2 regions of the Exiguobacterium sp. SH4S7 genome follow, and region 2 is predicted to be linked to the other one. Evidence: a T-box and tRNA genes for the amino acid it is inferred to sense, from the RefSeq annotation. Region 2 holds a T-box; the other holds one or more tRNA genes.
What was found. The T-box of region 2 lies ahead of argS (arginine--tRNA ligase). A T-box ahead of a tRNA ligase gene usually reads a tRNA of that ligase, here a tRNA-Arg.
Positions count from the first base shown of each region.

Region 1 (10,862 bases), on a different contig from region 2:
CTCGAACCCTTTGAAGCCTGTCTTCTCTTTGAACACTTTCGCGAGTTCGATCGCCCGGTCCGGACGGAAGTTGAAGAACATGATCGCGTCGTTGTCTTTGATCGTCGCGACCGGTTGACCGTCTTTCTCGATGACCGTCGGCAAGACGAACTCATCTGTCAAACCGTCTGCGTACGATTGCTTAAGCACGTCGACCGCATTCGTTCCGACTTCGCCTTTCGCGTTGACGAGGACGTCGTAAACTTTTACGACGCGTTCCCAACGGTTGTCGCGGTCCATGGCATAGTAACGTCCAGACACGCTAGCGACTTGACCGACACCGAGTTCAGCGAGCTTCGCTTCCGTCTGTTCGAGGAAGCTTGCACCTGATTTCGGATCACAGTCACGGCCGTCCGTGAAAGCGTGAATGAATACTTTTTCAATGCCGTGGAGTTTCGCGAACTCGACGATGGCGAACATGTGCTGGATGTGGGAATGGATCCCACCGTCTGAGACGAGCCCCATGATGTGGAGGCTTGAATCATACTTCTTCACATGTCCCGCCAAATGGTTCATCGCTTGACGGTCGAAGAGCGACCGGTCTTTGATGGCGTTGTTGACGCGTGAAAGTGACTGATAGACGACCCGGCCGGCACCGATGTTCAAGTGACCGACTTCCGAGTTGCCCATCTGACCTTCCGGGAGACCGACGTACTCACCTTGCGCGTTTAACAGCGTGTGTGGATACGTCTCCCAGTAACGGTCGAAGTTCGGTTTGTTCGCCGCAGCGACCGCATTACCGAACGTTTCGTTCCGCATACCGAAACCATCTAAGATGATAAGGGCGACAGGTCTTGCCATTTAAATCGCCTCCAACAACTTGAGGAACGAAGCAGCTTCGAGTGAAGCACCGCCGACGAGTGCGCCGTCGATGTCTTCTTGAGCCATATACTCCTTGATGTTCTCAGGTTTGACTGAACCGCCGTATTGGATGCGAACCGCAGCCGCTACGTCTTCACCGTAAAGGCCTTTTACAACGTCGCGAACGTATTTGCATGAGCTTTGCGCATCTGCTTCGTCCGCTGATTTGCCAGTACCGATTGCCCAAACTGGCTCGTACGCGATGACGAGTTGTTTGACTTGGTCAGCTGAAAGATCGGCGAGGCCACCTTCGACTTGCGTCTTGATGACTTCTTCGAACTTGCCGCCTTCGCGCTCGTCAAGTGTTTCACCGACACAAACGATTGGCGTAAGACCGTGTTCGAACGCTTTTTTCGTTTTGCTGTTGATGAACGCATCTGACTCGCCGAAGTATTCACGGCGCTCTGAATGTCCAAGGATGACGTAAGTGACGCCGAGGTTGGCGATCATCGCCGGGCTCGTTTCACCTGTGTATGCCCCGCTGTCTTTGTCGTACATGTTTTGCGCACTAAGCTTTAAGTTCGATCCTTTAGCCGCTTCTACCATTGGGGCCAAGAATACTGCTGGTGCACCAATCGCCGCGTCAACTTTGTCCGTTGACGGGATATTGTTTTTAACTTCCTCTACGAAAGCGACCGCTTCCGAGAGTGTTTTATTCATTTTCCAGTTACCTGCAATAATCGGTTTACGCATCGATAATCCTCCTCAGTTTTACTTGTCGTTCAACGCTTCGACGCCTGGAAGTTTCTTGCCTTCCATGAATTCGAGTGAAGCGCCGCCACCAGTTGAGATGTGACTCATCTTGTCAGCAAGGCCGAACTTGGCTGCTGCCGCGGCTGAGTCGCCACCACCGATGATTGAATACGCGTCGCTGTCTGCGAGTGCTTGAGCGACACCTTTCGTTCCGTTAGCGTATTTATCGAGTTCGAATACGCCCATCGGTCCGTTCCAAACGACAAGTTTCGATTCGCGAATCGCTTCCGCGTAAATTTCGACCGTCTTCGGTCCGATGTCGAGACCCATGTGATCCGCAGGGATCGAGTCGATATCGACTGGTCCGACGTATGTTTCTTCGCCGAATTCTTTCGCAATCACAGCGTCGACCGGCAACAAGAACTTCACGCCTTTGTCTTCTGCTTTTTTCATGAACTCACGAGCGAGGTCGAGCTTGTCTTCTTCAAGGAGTGACGTTCCGACTTCGTTCCCGAGTGCTTTCGAGAACGTGTACGAGAGTCCGCCACCGATGATGAGCGTGTCAACGATGTCGAGAAGGTGGTCGATGACCCCGATCTTGTCAGCAACTTTCGAACCGCCGATGATAGCCGTGAACGGGCGATCCGGGTTCGAGAGCGCTTTGCCGAGCACTTCAAGTTCTTTCTCCATCAATAAACCAGCAACCGCCGTGTCGACGTTTTGCGCGATCCCTTCCGTCGAGGCATGGGCACGGTGAGCCGCACCGAACGCGTCGTTGACGAAGACGTCAGCGAGCGCCGCAAAGCCTTTAGCGAGTTCTGGATCATTTTTCGTTTCACCAGGATAGAAACGGACGTTTTCGAGAACGACGACGTCACCTTCACCAAGTTTTGAAACGGCTTCTTCTGCAACTGGACCGTACGCCTCTTCAGCGAGCGGTACGTCTTTGCCGAGAAGCTCACCTAGACGTTTTGCAACCGGTGCGAGCGAGTATTTTTCGTTCTTCTCGCCGCCTGGACGGCCGAGGTGGCTCGCCAAAATGACTTTCGCGCCGCCGTCGATCAAATGCTTGATCGTCGGAATAGCTGCTTGGATCCGCGTCTCGTCTTGAATGACGCCATCTTTAGTTGGAACGTTGAAGTCAACGCGGCAAAAGACGCGCTTCCCTTTTACATCGATGTCACGAATAGACTTTTTGTTCATAAACTTCGCCTCCATATGTCGTGCGTTTAAATTTCATAAATAGAGCGGAGAACAATCTCTTGTTTCCGCTCCTATTTGGTTCTATTTAGTTCACGAACTTACTTCGCGATTTCAGCAAAGTGCTTGAGTGTGCGAACCAATTGTGCAGTGTATGACATTTCGTTGTCGTACCATGCAACTGTTTTAACGAGTTGCTTGTCGCCGACTGTCATGACTTTCGTTTGTGTCGCATCGAAGAGTGAACCGTAAGTGATTCCGACGACGTCAGAAGATACGATTTGGTCTTCAGTGTAACCGAATGACTCGTTCGCTGCTTTTTTCATTGCTGCGTTGATTTCGTCAACAGAAACTGTTTTCTCGAGAACTGTTACGAGCTCAGTCAATGAACCAGTTGCGACTGGTACACGTTGTGCTGCGCCGTCAAGTTTACCTTGAAGTTCTGGGATAACAAGGCCGATCGCTTTAGCCGCACCAGTTGTGTTCGGTACGATGTTCGCTGCTGCCGCACGTGCACGACGGAAGTCACCTTTAGGGTGTGGAGCGTCGAGTGTGTTTTGGTCGCCAGTGTAAGCGTGGATTGTTGTCATGAGACCTTCGATGATTCCGAACTGATCTTGGAGAACTTTCGCCATTGGCGCCAAGCAGTTTGTTGTACAAGAAGCACCAGAGATTACTGTCTCAGAACCGTCAAGGATTTCGTGGTTCGTGTTGTAAACAACTGTCTTCATGTCACCTGTAGCCGGAGCCGAGATCACAACTTTTTTCGCGCCAGCTTTCAAATGAAGCTCCGCTTTTTCTTTGTCTGTGAAGAATCCAGTACATTCGAGAACGATGTCAACACCGAGCTCGCCCCATGGAAGTTCTTCTGGGTTACGGTTAGCAAGTGTAACGATTTTCTCGCCGTTTACGAGGAAGTGACCGTCGTGTACTTCAACTTCTCCGTCGAAACGACCTTGTGTCGTGTCATATTTGAGAAGGTGAGCAAGCATCTTCGTGTCAGTCAAGTCGTTGATTGCAACAACCTCGACGCCTTCACTCTTCAAGATCTCGCGGAATGCCAAGCGACCAATACGTCCAAAACCGTTAATACCAACTTTTACTGTCATAGTTAATTTCCTCCTTAGGGTAGAAGCTATTTATTAGAAGAGCCAACGGGGGTCAACTCTTTAATAACGAGTTAATAATTCTGTGGCCGCACCTTCGTCTGTGACGAGGATGATGTTCGGCCTATGTTTCGCATATGCGGCAATCGCTTGTGCCTTTGACTTTCCTCCGGCGACGGCGATGACGGTGTCCATGTCGTCGAGCTCCTCTAATTGGATGCCGACCGTCTTGACCCGATGAACGATTTCGCCTTCTGCGTTGAAATAATATCCGAACGCTTCGGCGACGGCTTCGTGCCGTTCGATCATCCGCAAATGCTCCGGTGTGGCGTGACGACGTTTTGCCATCGTTTCGGCCTCACCAATTCCATGTACCACTATTCGAGCCGCTCTAATCATTTCCAGCACATTTTTTATGCTTGGTTCCTCCACCATCCGTTCAAACGTCTTTTGTGAAACCTCATCCGGAATGTGGAGTAAATGATAGTCGGCGTGGGCCCGGTCCGCCATCCGAGAACAGACGGTGTTCGCCTGTAACTCGAGCGTTTCGCCGAGTCCGCCGCGTGCCGGCACGAAATGCATCGGTCGTTCTTTTTTATCGGGCGACATCATTGCCGCAACCGATGCCATCGTCGTCCCGCCTGTGACCGCGATGATATTGTCGTCAGGTGCCAGTCGCGCTTTTAGTTGCGTGACGGCGGCCCGACCGATATCTCGCTGGACCCAGAACGTCTCGTCCGAATCTCCCGGTACGATGACGACTTGGCGAACGCCTAGTTTTTGCTCGAGAACTCGTGCGATTTGTGAAATCCCTAGGATTTCTCCCATGACCTCGTGCAAGTCTCTGAGAACGTTTCGGCCCGATTCTGTAAGTGAGATCCCTTGGGTCGCGACTGTGAGAAGACCTTGGTCTTTCAAAAAGTCGACTTCTCGTCTTAAGATTCGTTCCGTCAGCCCGAGGCTTGTGGCCAACGTCCGGCGGCCGATTGGCTGCATGAGCCGGACATAATGTAAGATGTCATAACGATGTCGGAGCGTGTCGAGCAGGTCAGGGACGATTTGCTTCTGAACTTGAATCAGTTGCTGGATCATGCTCATTCCCCCTCGACTTAAAGTGTGGACAAAAATTGTCCCACTTTTATTTTTACGTCCCACCGCTACGAGTTCATCTTACCAATCACCTTACCGTCTGGCAACCCCTTCAAACGTTTTTTTTCGATGTAAGCGTATACTTAACAAATTCTTCAACTTTCTCATCATCGTATCGCCCTTGACTGATAAGGGTTCCTTCATGTACAACGACGGGAATCTCAAATAAATATTTTTCTTCAAGCAACGCGTCGCCCGTGATGTCGATTTGCTCGAGCTCGAACGGATAATCTTCCTGTAGCCATTCGAGCATGACGAGCGCCTCCTCACAAAGCGAGCAGTTCTCCCGGCGATATAACGTCAGTACCATGTCACGTCTCCCCTTTCCATAACTGTCGTTCCCGCTCCCGCGAGTTGCCAAAACCTAGCGCCTCACGATAATTCGCGACCGTTCGCCGCGTCACCGTGTAACCGATCCGGGCCAGCTCCTCGGTGAGCGCCTGGTCGCTCAAAGGCGCCGTCTCTTGTTGGATCAGCTCGGCGAGCGCCCGTTTAATCATGAACGGGGCTTGGCCGTGGTACGTGGCGCGGACGAAGAAGTGACGCCACTCCATCACGCCGCCCGCGGTCTTGGCGTACTTGCCTTGAATCGCGCGGCCGACCGTCGACTCATGCTTGCCGATCTCGGTGGCGACTTCTTTTCGTGTGAGCGGATGCAGGACGAGTTGGCCGCGGAGCCAGTCCGCCTGGCGTCGCTCGATGACGGCCCACACAGAGCGGAGCGTCTCTGCGCGCATCGCGAGCGTCTCTTGCCACCACTTCGCCTCCCGGTCCGAACCGACGTCTAAGGCAATCATCGGGCTGAACCACGTCGTGATGAGTTCCCCGTCTTGAACGACGACCTCGAGTTCGGGCAGAATATGCTCGGTTTCTTCATATAATATCGGTGTCCTCGGGAGCGTGGCGACGATTCGGCTGATTCGCTCGTATTCTTCGGTCGTCATCCCGAGCTTGTCCGCTATATGCTCGACCTTTGCGTCAAACGCCTCGAACACGTCGAGCACGTGTGGATCGTCATGCTCGATCGCGTGACGGTATTGGCAGTCATGTTCTGAAGTCGCACCGATCCCGGTCGGCTCTAAAAATAACAGTGCGCGCCGGGCCAAATCGACGTCCGCCATCTCGACACCGAATCGCTTTGCGAGGACGGCATCGGTCTCCGGCAGTAGCCCGCGATGGTCGAGCGTCATGACGAGTTGCTTTTGAAGCTGCTTTTGGGCCTCGGTCCCGCTTCCTTCGTCAATCTGTTCAAATAGCCGTGCTTCAAAACCGCCCGCCGCGTCCGCAATCCATTCGACCGTACCGCCCGTTGTGACGTGCGTGTTTCGTTTAGCCAACCGGGCGAGCTGCCACTCGAGCGCGACCCGGTCCGCCTCAAGAACCGGCAGACGCCGGACCATGTCTTGTGTCAGCTGAAGCTTCTGAAGTTGACGCTGTTCTTGCCGTTGCATCGGTCACACCCCTCTCACTTCTAATTGTAACGAATGGTCGCCAAACGCGCTCACAAAAAAAGACGTGATAACAGGATTGCTTTTTCAAAAAAACAATTGTATAATAAATCGTGTCAGAGAACATGCACCCGTAGCTCAGGGGATAGAGCACTGGTTTCCGGTGCCAGGTGTCGGGAGTTCAAATCTCTCCGGGTGTATCAAATCAAGAGGTCAGGCAGATGCCTGGCCTCTTTTGTCGTTTATAATTGGCCGAACGGTGGAATATGTGAGAAACAAAGACTATCGTTTGACCAACATTGACTATAGCGGTTATGATAGGTTTACACGATACATACAAGGAGGCAAATTCAATGTTAATTCCAACAGTTATCGAACAAACAGGTCGCGGGGAACGCGCGTACGACATTTACTCACGCTTGCTTAAAGACCGGATCATCCTTCTCGGAAGCGCGATCGACGACAACGTCGCCAACTCGATTGTCGCCCAGCTTCTTTTCCTTGCAGCTGAGGACCCAGATAAGGACATCTCACTCTACATCAACAGCCCGGGTGGCTCGATCACTTCCGGAATGGCGATCTACGACACGATGAACTTCATCAAGCCGAACGTATCGACAATCTGTATCGGAATGGCCGCATCGATGGGTGCCTTCTTGCTCCAAGCCGGTGAAAAAGGTAAACGCTTCGCGCTTCCAAACGCGGAGATCATGATTCACCAACCGCTCGGCGGAACACAAGGTCAAGCGTCGGACATTAAAATCCACGCCGAACGGATCATCAAGATGCGTGAGAAGTTGAACCAAATCATGTCCGACAACACAGGACAGCCGCTTGAAGTCATCGAGCGCGACACAGAGCGCGACTACTTCATGTCAGCTGATGAGGCGAGCAACTACGGTCTCATCGATAAAGTCATGACACGTTAAACCACAGGCGCCTTTCCCAGCTTCGGGAAAGGCGCTTTTTTTATTGGGTCGGTAACCAAATCTCAATCAAATCATCGGCCCCATCTTGCCCATGGATATAGCGCTCAAAATCGACTGCATCACGCAACGTCACATCCGGCAAAGCCAAAAGTTGATCGTACGTCGATGGAATGGCCTGGATCCCCCCTTCGACCGTTGCGACCAGGTAACGTCCTGCCGACAATTCGACTTGTCGGGCACCCTTCCCATGTACGGGTTCGGTCATGCCGGCCAGATAAGCTTCTTCTTTAGGCAAACAGACACCGTACGATTCGTTTGTCGTCAGCTCTGGATTTAGTTTTTCCCATACGACCGAGATTGCTGTGAGTTCGGATACGTACCCGTTCACAACTTTAGGTTGCTCCCACGTCTCATAGCGAACATTCATTTGATTCCCTCCTGTTTGCATCCATTCGATTTGTTGCTCGATTTGTCGCAACGCCTCGATTTCACGTTGGACTTCATCAAGCCTGCCTTCAAGTAACTCGCTCACACTTCCTGCGGTCTGAATCTGTTCGAGCGAAATGCCTATTTGCCGCAATAACTTGATTTCGTTCAAGCGTCTTATTTCTTCTATTCCGTATAACCGATACTGATTGTCTAAACGAGTCGGCTGGACGAGCCCTTTCGCTTCATACCACTTTATCGCTTTAATTGACAACCCCGTTAGATGGACAACTTTTCCGATTTGAATCATTGGCGTTCCCCCTTCTCGTTTATGTTAAAGCCGTCCGTAACGGACAGGTCAACTCTTTTATTCCTCGACCTTGACGCCGAACACGTAACGGCTGTCGCCTTGTGCCCAGTCCCCGCCCGTCTCGAACAAATAGACGCCCGGTTCATCGGGAACGACTTGCTCGGACGGGACGAGTTCCCCGTCGACAATCTGATTGAATGAAAAGTTCGACGGCTCGGCGTGGAACGTCACGTCGATTTCAGCACCTGGTTTGACCGGGACGAGCTGCAGGTCGTCCGCTCCCGGTAACCCGTGGTCTTCACATACCCCTTGTCCCTGATCGGACCAACAAAACGTCGACTGTCTCACTTCGGCGGTCACTGAACCGACCCGGACCGTCGGCAGTGGCGGGCGTAGCGACGATTCTGTTTTCCAAAAGGACATCGCGAGCAATCCTCCCCCGACTACCAGTAACCCGATCACCAACACCCATCGCCCTTTTCGCTTCAACGCACTCATCTCCTTTCCCTGTCTATTCCCCACTCCACAAAAAAGGACCCACTTTCGTGAGTCTTCCGTTCATTTCGGGCGTCGTAGCCCTTTCAACATATATCCACCTTTGAAATCGACCGGGTCGAACGCGACGAGGAACGCCTTCGGTTCATACTCCTCGACCAGTCGGCGCAATTCTTTCATCCGCGTCCGAGCCGCCAAGACATCAAGACGATAACGCGTTCCATCACGGCCTTGGCCTTGATAGTGCGTCACACCGTATCCGCTGTCGCGCATCTTTTGAATGAGCTCAGCCGGAAACTCTTGCGTGTGGACTTGGATCATGTTGTAGCCGATCGCAAGTTTCCGCTCGACGAAACCGCCGAGAAGAATACCGAGCCCGAACCCGACCGCATACACGATCATCCCGAGCGTCGTCAAATCTTGAAAGACGATACCGAGCGCGAAGATATAGATGAGCGTCTCGAGCGTCCCGAACATGGCCGCAATCACCGTTTTCCCTTTGACGAGCATGATCGTCCGAAGCGTGAGCACCGGTACAAATAGTAATTGTAATAATAAAATGAGCAAGAGTTGGCTCGCTTGTCCCATAGGATCGACCTCCATTCCAATTCAGTAACTCCACTATTCCAAATTTCCGTGACGGATGCAACCAAAAAAGGCTGACCGCGGTCAGCCCTTTTCTCATTTGCTTAAATTATCAACGCTCGTGAGCAGTTCATAGTCTTTACGGATAACTTGGTAAATCGCGTTCGTATCGCCCGACAACATCTCTTCAGCACGCAACTGGTTGAGGAAGAGGCTTGTCGCGAATGTCACGAGCGCACTTTTCGGAATCCCGATTTCTTTGGCCCGGTCCGTGATGACCCGGTCTAGCTCAGCGTCAATCGTGAGCGAGAGTCTTTTCTTTGCATTCGACATAATGTTGAAGCTCCTTTAGTTTACATTTCAAATTCCTATACACAATTGCTAATTATATAGGAAGAATGCTTTTGGCGCAACCGGTGTCAGGATGACCCGATTTCTTCGCCGCTGCGAACTTTCTCCGCAATCTGGTCGATTTTGCGAAGCCGGTGGTTGATGCCCGACTTCGAAATCGGTCCCGTCTCGAGCATCTCCCCGAGTTCTTGGAGCGATACGTCTTGATGGGTGACCCGAAGCTCGGCGATCTCACGGAGCTTGACCGGTAAAATTTCAAGCCCGACCGTCCGTTCGAGATACTTGATATTCTCGACTTGCCGGAGCGCCGCCCCGACCGTCTTGTTCAAGTTCGCCGTCTCACAGTTGACGAGCCGGTTGACCGAGTTGCGCATGTCTTTGATGATGCGGGCGTCCTCAAAATCGAGCATACCGCGCGTCGCCCCGATCAGTTTAAGGAAGTCGGAGATTTTCTCGCTCTCTTTGATGTAGAGGATATGCCCTTTTTTCCGTTCGAGCGTCTTTGCGTTCAAGCCGAAGCGGTTGGCGAGGTCACGGAGCGCCTGGTTATGGTTCTCATACAGACTGTACACCTCTAGATGGTACGATGACGTCTTCGGATGGTTGATCGATCCTCCGGCGAGGAACGCACCACGCAAGTAAGCGCGGGCCAGGTTCTGGTTGCGCGTCATATCCGAGTTGAGTGTCCGGATCATCTCATAGTTCTCCCCGAGGATCTCTAGGTCACGGAGCATCGTCTCGGCACGTTGCGAGACACGGACGATGTAGACGTTGTTCTTCTTCAACCGCATTTTCTTCCGGACGAACAGATCCAAGTGATGGTCGTACAGACGTTTCATGAGGGAGTAGATGCGGCGCGCGATCGCGGCGTTCTCGGTCGAGACGTCAAGCGTCATCCCCCGTCCTAAAGCGAGCGAGATGACACCGTTCATGCGGACGAGCGCGGACAATTCCGCTTTCGCCTCGGCATCGGTGACGTCGAGTTGCGTCAGTTCTTTTTTCACTTCTGAGGCAAAGCTCATCTCGGTCCCCTCCTTTCCATTCCTGCTATTTCAGTTCAAGCTCCTGGTACGAGCGTGGTTTCTTGATCCGCAGCACGCGTTGCATGACGAGCCCGGCAATCGCATCCGAATCGTGACGGATATAGTCCCGGTTATAGTCGACGATGTCCCCGGCGAGCACGTTCGTGCCATAGTTGCGGAGCTTCTTCCGATCGAACCGGACTTCTTCCGATCCGTCTTCGAGGTAGCGCTCTAAATAAATATCTTCA
Region 1 covers NZ_SJUT01000001.1:283,044-293,905, reverse strand. Annotated here, with positions in the region: gene gpmI (2,3-bisphosphoglycerate-independent phosphoglycerate mutase) at 1-840, opposite strand, end outside; gene tpiA (triose-phosphate isomerase) at 841-1,593, opposite strand; gene EVJ29_RS01455 (phosphoglycerate kinase) at 1,612-2,796, opposite strand; gene gap (type I glyceraldehyde-3-phosphate dehydrogenase) at 2,895-3,902, opposite strand; gene EVJ29_RS01445 (sugar-binding transcriptional regulator) at 3,963-4,988, opposite strand; gene EVJ29_RS01440 (glutaredoxin family protein) at 5,101-5,358, opposite strand; gene EVJ29_RS01435 (RNA polymerase factor sigma-54) at 5,360-6,499, opposite strand; tRNA gene EVJ29_RS01430 (tRNA-Arg) at 6,624-6,696, shown strand; gene clpP (ATP-dependent Clp endopeptidase proteolytic subunit ClpP) at 6,811-7,425, shown strand; gene EVJ29_RS01420 (MerR family transcriptional regulator) at 7,466-8,161, opposite strand; gene EVJ29_RS01415 (hypothetical protein) at 8,219-8,659, opposite strand; gene EVJ29_RS01410 (DUF2179 domain-containing protein) at 8,720-9,244, opposite strand; gene EVJ29_RS01405 (hypothetical protein) at 9,338-9,574, opposite strand; gene whiA (DNA-binding protein WhiA) at 9,661-10,614, opposite strand; gene EVJ29_RS01395 (gluconeogenesis factor YvcK family protein) at 10,640-10,862, opposite strand, start outside.
Region 1: it has a tRNA-Arg gene. The T-box ahead of argS (arginine--tRNA ligase) is inferred to sense a tRNA for this amino acid. The anticodon was not compared.

Region 2 (10,862 bases):
TCGTGGCATCGGCTGATCGTTCGGTTGAACGATTTCAACAGTTTTACCATCTCGTTTTGAATGATGGGCGGATAGCCATAGACGTGTTCACCGATCATGACGATACGTGTGCGAATCCCGTCAATCTCTTCTGACTGGACCGAGATGAAGCTGTGGTAATCGTCATGAAACGCATCTGACAACGCTGCGTCCCATTCGAAGCGCATCTCATAATCGACAGACTTGGCGTGTGGATGGCGCGCTTCCATCAAGTCGAAGACGAGCGGACGGTCGATCGGCTGTCGCGTCAACAAATCGAAATAGAGCGTTCGGTCGAACAGGACGAACTCGACAAACCCTTTATCATATTGGTTGAGGCGCTCACATTGACTCAAGAACACTTCAATCGCCTGGGCCTCGCTTTGAGACAGGGAGACGGCCTCTTTCGCTTCATCGTACTGTTCGATCAATGACTTGAACGCGTCTTGGCGCCCTTTTTGAATCATCAACCGCTTAATAAAGAACGTGAGGGCGGCCGCGATGCTGCTGACGACGAGCAAGTTCGTCTCACGGAAGAACGACGCGGCGAAGATGAAGACCAAACTGACGATGTATGTGTAAAACGCGATGCTCAAAAAATCACGGACCGGGATATCGACGCGGAACCACCAGCCGACCTGATACTTCTGGACGACCGTGTTCAAAATGATGGCAATGATCAGACCGACGAGCGGAACGAACGAATCCTGCGAATAGAAGCCAAGACCAGTTTCACCTCCGAGGGCCAAGTAAACACTTGCCGGGATGGCGATTTCTAAAAATGACGTGATCGCGTTCCAAGGATAAGTGAACCGAAAGCGGCGGAGCGCGACGCGCGGTTTTAGGTTGGCGAACTGAAAGACGAGAAGTCCGATTTGGTTGACGAGGAGCGCCGTCTCAAAATCAAAGAATAAAAAGATGATGAGGACGATGCTTTCTGAAAACGTGAAATAAATGCCTTTTCGTTCAATCGAGTCCATTTGGAAAATGACGACGAGCAGCGCGATCAAGATGAACGGAAGCGGCTCGATCGCCGGAATATCAAGAACACCGGTTGTAAACAAGGTGATGGTCAGTAAAACGATCAAACTCCAAATGCTCCAACCGAGGACGGACATTTTGCGAAAATGATTCATAGTTCCCTCCTGTGTGGGAAAAGTCTTCTCATATGTATGGTAGGAGATTCGGCACGGTTGCGCCCAAGTCCTGCCTATTCATCATAATGGCTGAATTCTAGCATTGAGTCTACATCAAATATCCTCTATAATGAAGTTGCTTTTCAACCACATAGACGAAAGTCGATGAAAAAGAGAGTAACGATCGTTTAGTCAACAAAGCGACCTAGGGATTGGTGAGAGCCTAGGCTGACAAACATCGCGAAACGCACTTTTGAGATGCTATCCGAAGCGAGTAGGCGTAGCCGGGGGCCCCCCGTTATCACCGTTAAAGTGGTCTGTGTAAAGCAGGCAAGAAGAGTGGTACCGCGGGCCAACCCGTCTCTTTGCATCTGTGCAAAGGGCGTTTTTTTTATGACTAGATTTGAAGGAGGAAATTTACATGAGTTATGAACGCAAGTATGCGGAGGCTCTGTCACGTGTCATCGGTGACGAACTCACGCTCGACCAGATTGAGGCATTGATTGAAAAACCAAAACATGAGGCGCACGGGGATCTCGCGTTCCCATGCTTCCAACTCGCCAAGGCGTACCGGAAAGCGCCGGTCATGATTGCGACTGACATCGCCGGTGAATTGAACGACGAACTGTTCACAAAAGTTGAAGCGGCCGGTCCATATGTGAACGTCTTCTTGAGCCGTGACGTCGTCTCGCAGGAAATCATTAACACGGTTCTCGACGAGCAAGCGGATTACGCGACGCATGCGACACGCAACGAGACGATTGTCACGGACTTCTCGTCACCTAACATCGCCAAACCGTTCTCGATGGGACACTTGCGCTCGACGGTCATCGGTAACGCCATCAACCAGATCGCTCGCAAAAACGGCTACAACGTCGTCGGTGTCAACCACCTCGGCGACTGGGGTACACAATTCGGGAAACTCATGGTCGCTTATAAGAAGTGGGGCGATGAGGAAGCGGTCCGGGCAAATCCGATCGCTGAGCTCTTAAAGCTATACGTTCACTTCCATGAAGAAGTGAAAACTCAGCCTGAGCTTGAAGACGAGGGCCGTGCTTGGTTCAAAAAGCTCGAGGACGGTAACGTTGAAGCGACCGAACTGTGGACGTGGTTCCGTGACGAGTCGCTCAAAGAGTTCCAAAAAGTATACGATCTCCTCGGTGTCGAGTTTGACAGCTTCCACGGTGAAGCGTTCTACAACGACAAGATGGACCGGATCGTCGCCATGCTCGAAGAGAAGAACCTGCTCGTCGAGAGTGAAGGGGCGATGGTCGTCTCGCTTGAAGACGAGAACTTGCCACCTTGCCTGATCACAAAGAAAGACGGCGCGACGCTTTACGCGACACGTGATTTGGCTGCGGCCGTCTATCGTCATGAGACGTACAAATTCGTCCAAGCGAACTACGTCGTCGGTGGCGAGCAGGCGCTCCACTTCAAACAGTTGTTCTCGGTACTCCGCAAGCTCGGTTACGACTTCGTCGACGGCATGCACCACGTACCGTTCGGCTTGATCTTGCAAGAAGGGAAGAAGATGTCGACACGTAAAGGCCGCATCGTCCTACTTGAAGAAGTATTGAAAGAAGCGATCGAGAAAGCGCAAGCGAACATCGAACAGAAGAACCCTGAGCTTCCAAACGCAGAGAACGTGGCTCGTATGGTCGGCGTCGGCGCCGTCATCTTCCACGATTTGAAGAATGAGCGCATCAACAACATCGAGTTCGACCTCGACAGCATGCTCAAGTTCGAAGGGGAGACGGGACCTTACGTGCAGTACACGAACGCACGGGCGAACTCGCTCCTCCGTAAAGGCAACTACGACGGTTCGACGTTCGCAGGTGCGAACGACGACCACACGTGGGGCGTCGTGACGATGCTCAACGCGTTCCCACACGTCATCACGCGTGCTCATGAGCGCCGTGAGCCGTCGATCATCAGCCGTTATGTCCTCGACTTGGCGCAATCGTTCAACAAGTATTATGGCCACGTCCGTGTGCTTGAAGAAGATGCGGGCAAACAATCGCGTCTCGCGCTCGTCAAAGCCGTGACGATCGTCTTGACGGAAGGACTCCGTTTAATCGGTGTCCAAGCTCCAGAAGAAATGTAAATAAAAACATTCCGAACGCTGAAGTGACCCCTGAAAGTTAGACACGGTTATTTCATTTAGGCTGCGTGAACGAACTGGGTCCGGTACTACACCGGGCTCAGTTTTAATTTTGCCTTGATTCATCTTGCATTGTAATCATCTATATAAACGTGAAAAAGGGATGAATTCATCCCTTTTTCACAATCTTTTTTCGATTTCCATTCCAATCTCAAGGTATGCTTTTGTCCAATGGAAAGGCTGGATTTCTTCTAATTTTTTGTAGATTAATTCGTTCTTGTCTGAAGTTATTGCCGCCTTTACTTGTGAACCCCAGTAATAAAGTCTTTCTTGGCAGACGCCGCATGGTGTGAGCACTTTGAAGTTAGCGTTTTCATCATCACGAACGACGCATATCGAATGAGTCACTTTAGAGTTTAGCTTATGAGCTTCTAGGATTGCCCCAGTCTCCATACATAATTCGGTTGAAGCGTTAATAACTTCTGGCGATACGCTTATTAGCACATCACCTTGATCCGTATACATAGCTGCAGCACCGCCCCAACCGACAGGGTATCGTTGTTTGATAAATGCTACAGTAGCGTCGTAAAGTTCCTTCTCAATGTTCAAATCAATTTCCTCCTGTAGAAAAATACCATTTTATCCTTCGTTTGAAATATTATCATATTATTTTTGAGATGGGATTTTCTTCAAGCATCTTGATCTTGTTTTTAATAGTATGGAAGAGATAAAGGTTCAAAGAGTATAAGGTGCAATTACTATCACTTTCTATGATAGACCAGATAAAACCTAGCGTTTTCATGATGTCATCAAAAGTGGCATATATTGTGCCATTCTAAGTTGGCGCACGACATCGTTAATAAACGACTTCTTCTAAAGGCAATCCTTTCCAAATGTCGAAAGTTAGTGTATCGGTTTACTTTGATTCAGCTCTTAACGTGATTTATTCACCGATAAGTTAACTCGATTGAGGAGAGGGATAGAAGAATGCTTGAGAAGATATTAAAACATAGTTGGAACGCATTTTCGGGTCTATTCGTATTGCGATGTTCGGTTCGGTTGACGATTGGCCGAGTGCTTTTCTCCGAAACGAAATACTTCGTTCGTAAGTGCACGTACAAGGAGAGAACCATATGAAAAAAGTACTTCAAAAAAAGAGTAAGAAGGCGACATACACAGGTTTATTGATATTTATTGTACTTGTAGTTGCAATCGTTCCGACCCTGATCAATGAGTATAGTGAAATGAAAATTCAACATACAAAACAAGTGTCAACTGAATCTATGACGATGACCAAAGACGAAATATACAAATTGGAACGTCAACAGAGAGAACTAGCAAATCAATATGAAGAAAATCATGAGTGGTTGTACGATGAAATAAAAGACGTAGCACCACTTATAGAGTTTGGCTATGATTTTATGTACGATCACCCTGAGTATGACAAATTAAAAATAACATATCCTAAAACGACATATAAAATTGATGGAAAGAATGTAACTTTTATTTCTAATGAAGGTAAGATTATCCGAGCACATACTCAAGAGGGTTGGGAAAATGTACAAGTAAAATAAATCATCCTTAAAATGAACTGCACCTTTGATTGTTAGATGTGTCTAACAATCAAAGGTGCAGTTCGCATGCGTTCGGAGTGTTTTTATGCTTTCATCCGCGTAACTGTTCGCGTCTTCGTATCATACAGACACCATTCCCGGTCGAAGATGACGGCGCCGACGTTGATGACGTAGCGCTTCTTCTTCAACTTGAACGGTGTCCCGATTTCCCAGGGAATCGAGCGGCCTTTCCGGTAGATGCCCGGAATATGACTATGCCCGATGAAGACGAGCGGGTACTTGCCTTTTTCGACGATCGGCTCCCAGTCGGCGCTCCACTCGATTTGGTGACCATGTAAGAACAGCGCCTCATCGAGTGTCGTCTGTTCAGGCAATAATGAGATGCGGGTCTTGACAGGGTGCGACACGATGAGCACTTCGTCAATCCGTTCTTCTTGGTTGCCGCGCAGGCTCGGGAACGTCAAGAGCGCCTCATACTGCTCGTCAAACGTCATGACGTCAGAGACGTCATGAAACCGTTCGTTGCGCCGTTTTTTGCCGATATGGCACTCGTACAAGTCGCCGAGGCAGAGGATGTGCTCGGTCTCGCGCCTGACCGCCTTGAGGACGGCTTTCAAATCATCAAACGAACCGTGCGGGTCACTGATGATGGCGAGTTTCATCGGTAGTTCGTGAACTGGGCATCGACCGATAACTCGAGCTCACGGACGAGTTGCATGACCGCTTGTAGGTCATCCCGTGACTTGGCCGTCACACGAATTTGATCGTCTTGAATTTGCGATTTCACTTTCAACTTCGACTCTTTGATGGCGTTGTTGATCTTCTTGGCATCGTCTTTGTCGATTCCGCTCTTCAACTTGACACGTTGACGGACGGTACCGCCGAGTGCGCGTTCGATTTTTTGATAGTCGAGGTTTTTCGTCGGCACGCCGCGCTTGATCAACTTCGAGATCATGACGTCTTTTAATTGTTCGAGTTTGTAATCGTCATCTGAGACGAGGACGAGGTCACCGTTATCGAGTGACATCTCACTCTTCGACCCTTTAAAGTCGTAACGGTTCAAAATTTCTTTTTCGGCGATTTGGATCGCGTTTTTCACTTCTTCGAGGTTCATTTCTGACACGATATCAAAAGAATTGTCTTTTGCCATGTTTCATCCATCCTTTGTATGGGTTTTGTTATAATGATAGCAGATTTGAAGCAGTGAAGGAGTGAAACGATGGAACATACAATCGATAGACAGACAAATGTAGACTTGGATCACGTTGCATATCATGGAAAAGACCTTGGGGTGACGTTTAAAAGTGAACTCATCCGTCTGCGGGTGTGGTCGCCGGTAGCCGAGCAAATGACAGTGAAGCTTTATCGTACGGCGCGGGCGCGTAAGTTTGATCGCATCGAGCTCAAACGGGCCGAAAAAGGGACATGGATGGTCGAGCTTGACCGGGCGCAATTCGAAGGTCAGTTTTACGTGTTCGAGGCAATCGTTGACGGCAAACGCATCGAATCCCTCGATCCGTATGCGAAAGTCGTCGGCGTCAACGGGAAGCGGGGCTGCCTGCTCGACCCGTCTTCAATCAACCCGGACCATTGGGTCAAAGAACGTCCGCTCTTCCACTCTTCGCAAGAAGCGGTCATTTATGAAGCACATGTGAGAGATTTGACGAGCCATCCGGATGGCGGTGTCATGCACCGTGGTAAATTCCTCGGGATGACCGAGGCCGGCACGAAGACGAAAAACGGATACCCGACAGCGCTCGACTACATCACAGCGCTCGGCGTGACCCACCTTCAACTTATGCCGTTCTTTGACTACGGTTCGGTCAACGAGTCGCGGGAAAGCGAGTCGAACTATAACTGGGGCTATGACCCGGTCCATTATTTCGCGGTCGAAGGTTCGTACGCCTCGACAGCGGATGACCCGGCCGCCCGTATCCTCGAATTGAAGGCGATGATTCAAGCGCTCCATGACCGCGGGATCCGCGTCATCATGGACGTCGTGTTCAACCATACGTATGACGCTTTGACGACACCGCTCGGCCAGTTCGTGCCGGACTACTACTATCGGTTGAACGAGGACGGGACGCTTGCCGACGGCTCGGAGTGCGGCAACGATACGGCGTCAGAGCGGGCGATGATGCGCAAGCTGATCGTCGAATGCGTCTCGTATTGGGCCAAAGAGTTTATGATCGACGGCTTCCGCTTTGATTTGATGGGGCTGCATGACGTCAAGACGATGAACCAAGTCCGCAAAGCACTCGACCGGATCGATCCCTCGATCCTCGTCACCGGAGAAGGCTGGGATCTCGATACACCACTGGCAGTTCGTAAGAAGGCAAACCAACACAACGCCCATAAAATGCCACGTATCGCCCAGTTCAACGATGCAATCCGGGACGGAATCCGTGGTGACGTGTTCATCGAAGACTTGCCGGGCTGGATCAGCGGCAACGCCGAGCTGACGGCTGACGTGAAGCGCGGGATCGCCGGTGCGGTCACGAGTCAAAGCTTCGCCGATGAGCCGAACCAAGTCGTCAACTACGTCGAATGCCATGACAACTTGACGCTTTGGGACAAACTTGCCGCCGCTAGTCCTGACGACAATGAGACGACGCGCCGCCGCCGTCATCGTCTTGCGACGACGATCGTCCTGCTCAGTCAAGGCATTCCGTTCCTTCACAGCGGTCAAGAGTTTTTCCGCACGAAAGACGGGGACGAGAACAGTTTCAAATCGGGCGAGGTCATCAACCGATTGGACTGGACCCGGGCCGAGCAAGAGACGCCGAGCGTCGAATATGTGAAAGGCTTGATCAACTTACGCAAACAGTATCCGTTGTTCCGTCTCGAGAACACCGAACAGATTCGAAAGCACTTACGTTTCTTTGACGAAGAAGAAGGGATAATCGCCTACGAACTTCATCGTCACGTCGAAGGTTATGTCGAGCGTCATCTCGTCTACCATAACGGACTCGAAGTACCGGTCGACGTGAAGCTGCCAGCAGGCAAGTTCGAAGTTCATGTCGAGGACCATACCGTCAACTTGACGGCGCCACGCCTCGTCGAAGACCGGCACCTCACCGTCGCGCCGCTGTCGACGCTCGTCGTGACAGAACGCCGTCCGGATTACAGCAAGTACGCCGTCGCCGGTGGGGCTGCGCTTGCCATCCTTGGACTCTGGTACGTCGCGAAAAAACGGAAGAATAAACAAGGGTAACAAAAAAAGGAGACGTCATTCCGTCTCCTTTTCTTCGTTCGGCTCGGTCTTAGATGCTTCAAGCTCCATCATCTTCCGAACGAGGATATGTTTTGGCATATGCATGAGTTCTTCAAGCGGTACGTTCAACTTTTTGGCAAGCTCGACCGCCGTCTCGGGAGACAGTTGTAGTGGGCGCATGTGGTTTCTCCTTTCTAAATTCAGGTTTGCTACAGCCAGTATACAGCAAAAACGGACCGAGTGAGAATGTGTCGTGTGAACACATTCAAAATCGAAAAACCGTTCGGTCGTTGCTAAGCTGAAACTAGGAAGTGATCAAATGTACAAACAAGTAGCAGACTATCAGTTTCATCAGACGGTTGAATGGTTAGAGCGCGTCGGTGGAGGATGGATGTTGTATTTGGCGCAAACCGGATTTGTCTTTTTCGACGAAACGTTCCAAATCAGATGGGAACTCGAGTGGAAATCGGCACCTTGCGCACTATATATTGAACCACATGGAAAAAAAGCCGTCGCGCTGTTCCGAGACATGCAAACGTATGGAGTCATTGATTTAAAGCAAGGCATGATGGAGTGTCACCCAATCCCAAAAACGTTTCATGACGATTGGTTCAGCAATTTATGTCATTGGCGAGGAGATGATTTATTTCTCTACTCGGCGGAATCTGACATCGTGGCGTTAAACATGACCGACCACACGTTCCGCTATAGCCGCTATGAGGAGACGCCGGAGTTTGGCGCCATCATTGAGTTAGCCTATCATCCGATTTATGATTTTGAGCGATTCACGGCCCCGGGCCTCGTCACGCTTTACGATGAATTGAATCAGCAATTCATGGTCGAGCAGGTCGAAGCGGGTGAACGATGGACGATTCCTTACGGCGGCGATTATGATACGGTTATCGTCGACCAGGTCGGTGCGACGACAGCGATTACGTCGATGACGTCGTTCCAGCTGTTCAAGCGTGACCGTCTGCTGTTTGCTTCTGACGTATGTGCCGAAAGTGAATTATTGAAAGTGATGTTGCTTGATGAGTCGGGAGACCGCCTCGTCGTATTATCGACGCCTCGACGATTTTGCCATAGTTGGCTACAAGTGTTCGAGCGTTGACGTTCCTGGACCGAACTCACGGTTCAGGATTTTTTTGCGAAGACTTGATGAAACTCGTGCGAAACGGGAACAGTCTTCTTAGATGGAGAGGGGTGGACTTGGATGGAACGGTTAGGTAAAAATTTGGTGCGGTGGCGCTTTTGGGTGGTCGCCGTGTGGACTGTGTTATTAGCGGTCTCGATTTACTTCGGATTGCAGTTGCCTGGGGAATTGCGAGGAAACGGGTTTGCGGTTCAAGATGGTCGCTTCGCGCAAGTGGAGGACACGTTGAACGATCGGTTCGACCGGGCCGGCGCTTCGATGATCGTCTTGCTTGAAGGCGGTGACTTAGAGACGGTCATGGCCGAACAAAAAACACGGCTCGAATCTGTTTCAGGCGTCGATGGCGTCATCACGCCAGCGGAGAACCCGGACGCGCGTTCAGGTGACGCCGCGTACTTCGTGCTCGAGTTCGAGGACCAGGAAGCGGCCGAGGCGGCGATTGCCGACGTTCGTGCTGAATTGATTCGAGATACGGACACGGAAGTCCGGTTGACCGGGGAGCCGGTCTTTGCCCAAGATTTGAACGAGGCATCGAAAAATGACTTGATCCGGGCCGAATTGATCGGGATCCCGGTCGCGCTCGTCGTCCTCCTGCTCGTCTTCGGGACACCGCTCGCCGCTTTCATGCCCTTATTCGTTGGACTGATCACGTTCATCGTCGCGGCGGGATCGCTCTTCTTCTTCACGCAGACGATGGAGCTATCGATTTTCGTATTGAATGCCGTCGCGATGATCGCGATTGCGCTCGGGATCGACTTCTCGCTCCTGCTCGTCAACCGTTACCGTGAAGAGCTCGCCAAAGGACTGTCACGGGAAGCGGCCATCGTCCGGACGGTCGCGACGGCTGGTCGCTCGATCCTGTTCTCAGGACTGTGCGTCTTCGTCGGGCTCGCCGGACTGTTGTTCATTCAAGTCGATGTGTTTCAAGCGATCGCGCTCGGTGCCTTGATTGCGGTCGCGGGTGCCGTCTTATCGGCGCTCACGCTCTTGCCGTCGGCGCTCTATATCGTCGGCGATGCCATCAATAAAGGACGTCTCATCAGAACGAACGAGACGCGCTCTGAAGTGCGCTGGCAAAAGTTGGCCCGGTTCGTCATGAAGCGTCCGGTCGTGATGACGCTCGTCGCGTTGCTCCTTTTGTTGCCGAGCCTTTGGTTCGTCCGCGACTTAGAACTGAACATCCCGGACGCCGATGCGCTCCCGACGTCGTACGAATCCCGGGCCGCCCTCGAGCGGTGGGACGATGTGTTCGGCGAGACGTCGACCGATGCGGTGCTGTTGTTTGAGACGAACGATTTGACCGACTCGATGATTCTTGACGAGTTGACAACCCTTACAGACGAGTTGAATGAAGACCCGATTGTCGACAACGTCACGACGTTCTTGACCGCATCAAACTTAACAGCTGCGGAATTCCAACAGCTCGTTCAAGTCGCCCCGGAACAGCTCGAGGCGTTTGAACGTCTCGTCACGCTCGAAGGGAATACCGACCTCGCACTCGTCAACGTCAGCTTCGACGTGCCGCCGAGTGATAAAGCAGCGCAGGCGTTCGTCCGCGATTGGCGCGACCAAGGCTTCGACGTCGGCGGACCGGCCGCCTTCAACGAAGAGATCTATGAAGAGATTTACGACAGCATCCCCTATGCGGTCGTGACCGTGATTTTAG
Region 2 covers NZ_SJUT01000006.1:173,069-183,930, forward strand. Annotated here, with positions in the region: gene EVJ29_RS12115 (GGDEF domain-containing protein) at 1-1,154, opposite strand, end outside; T-box leader at 1,311-1,522, shown strand; gene argS (arginine--tRNA ligase) at 1,576-3,258, shown strand; gene EVJ29_RS12125 (cytidine deaminase) at 3,436-3,864, opposite strand; gene EVJ29_RS12130 (hypothetical protein) at 4,389-4,829, shown strand; gene EVJ29_RS12135 (metallophosphoesterase family protein) at 4,913-5,491, opposite strand; gene EVJ29_RS12140 (YajQ family cyclic di-GMP-binding protein) at 5,488-5,979, opposite strand; gene pulA (type I pullulanase) at 6,049-8,043, shown strand; gene EVJ29_RS12150 (YycC family protein) at 8,059-8,223, opposite strand; gene EVJ29_RS12155 (hypothetical protein) at 8,363-9,154, shown strand; gene EVJ29_RS12160 (MMPL family transporter) at 9,257-10,862, shown strand, end outside.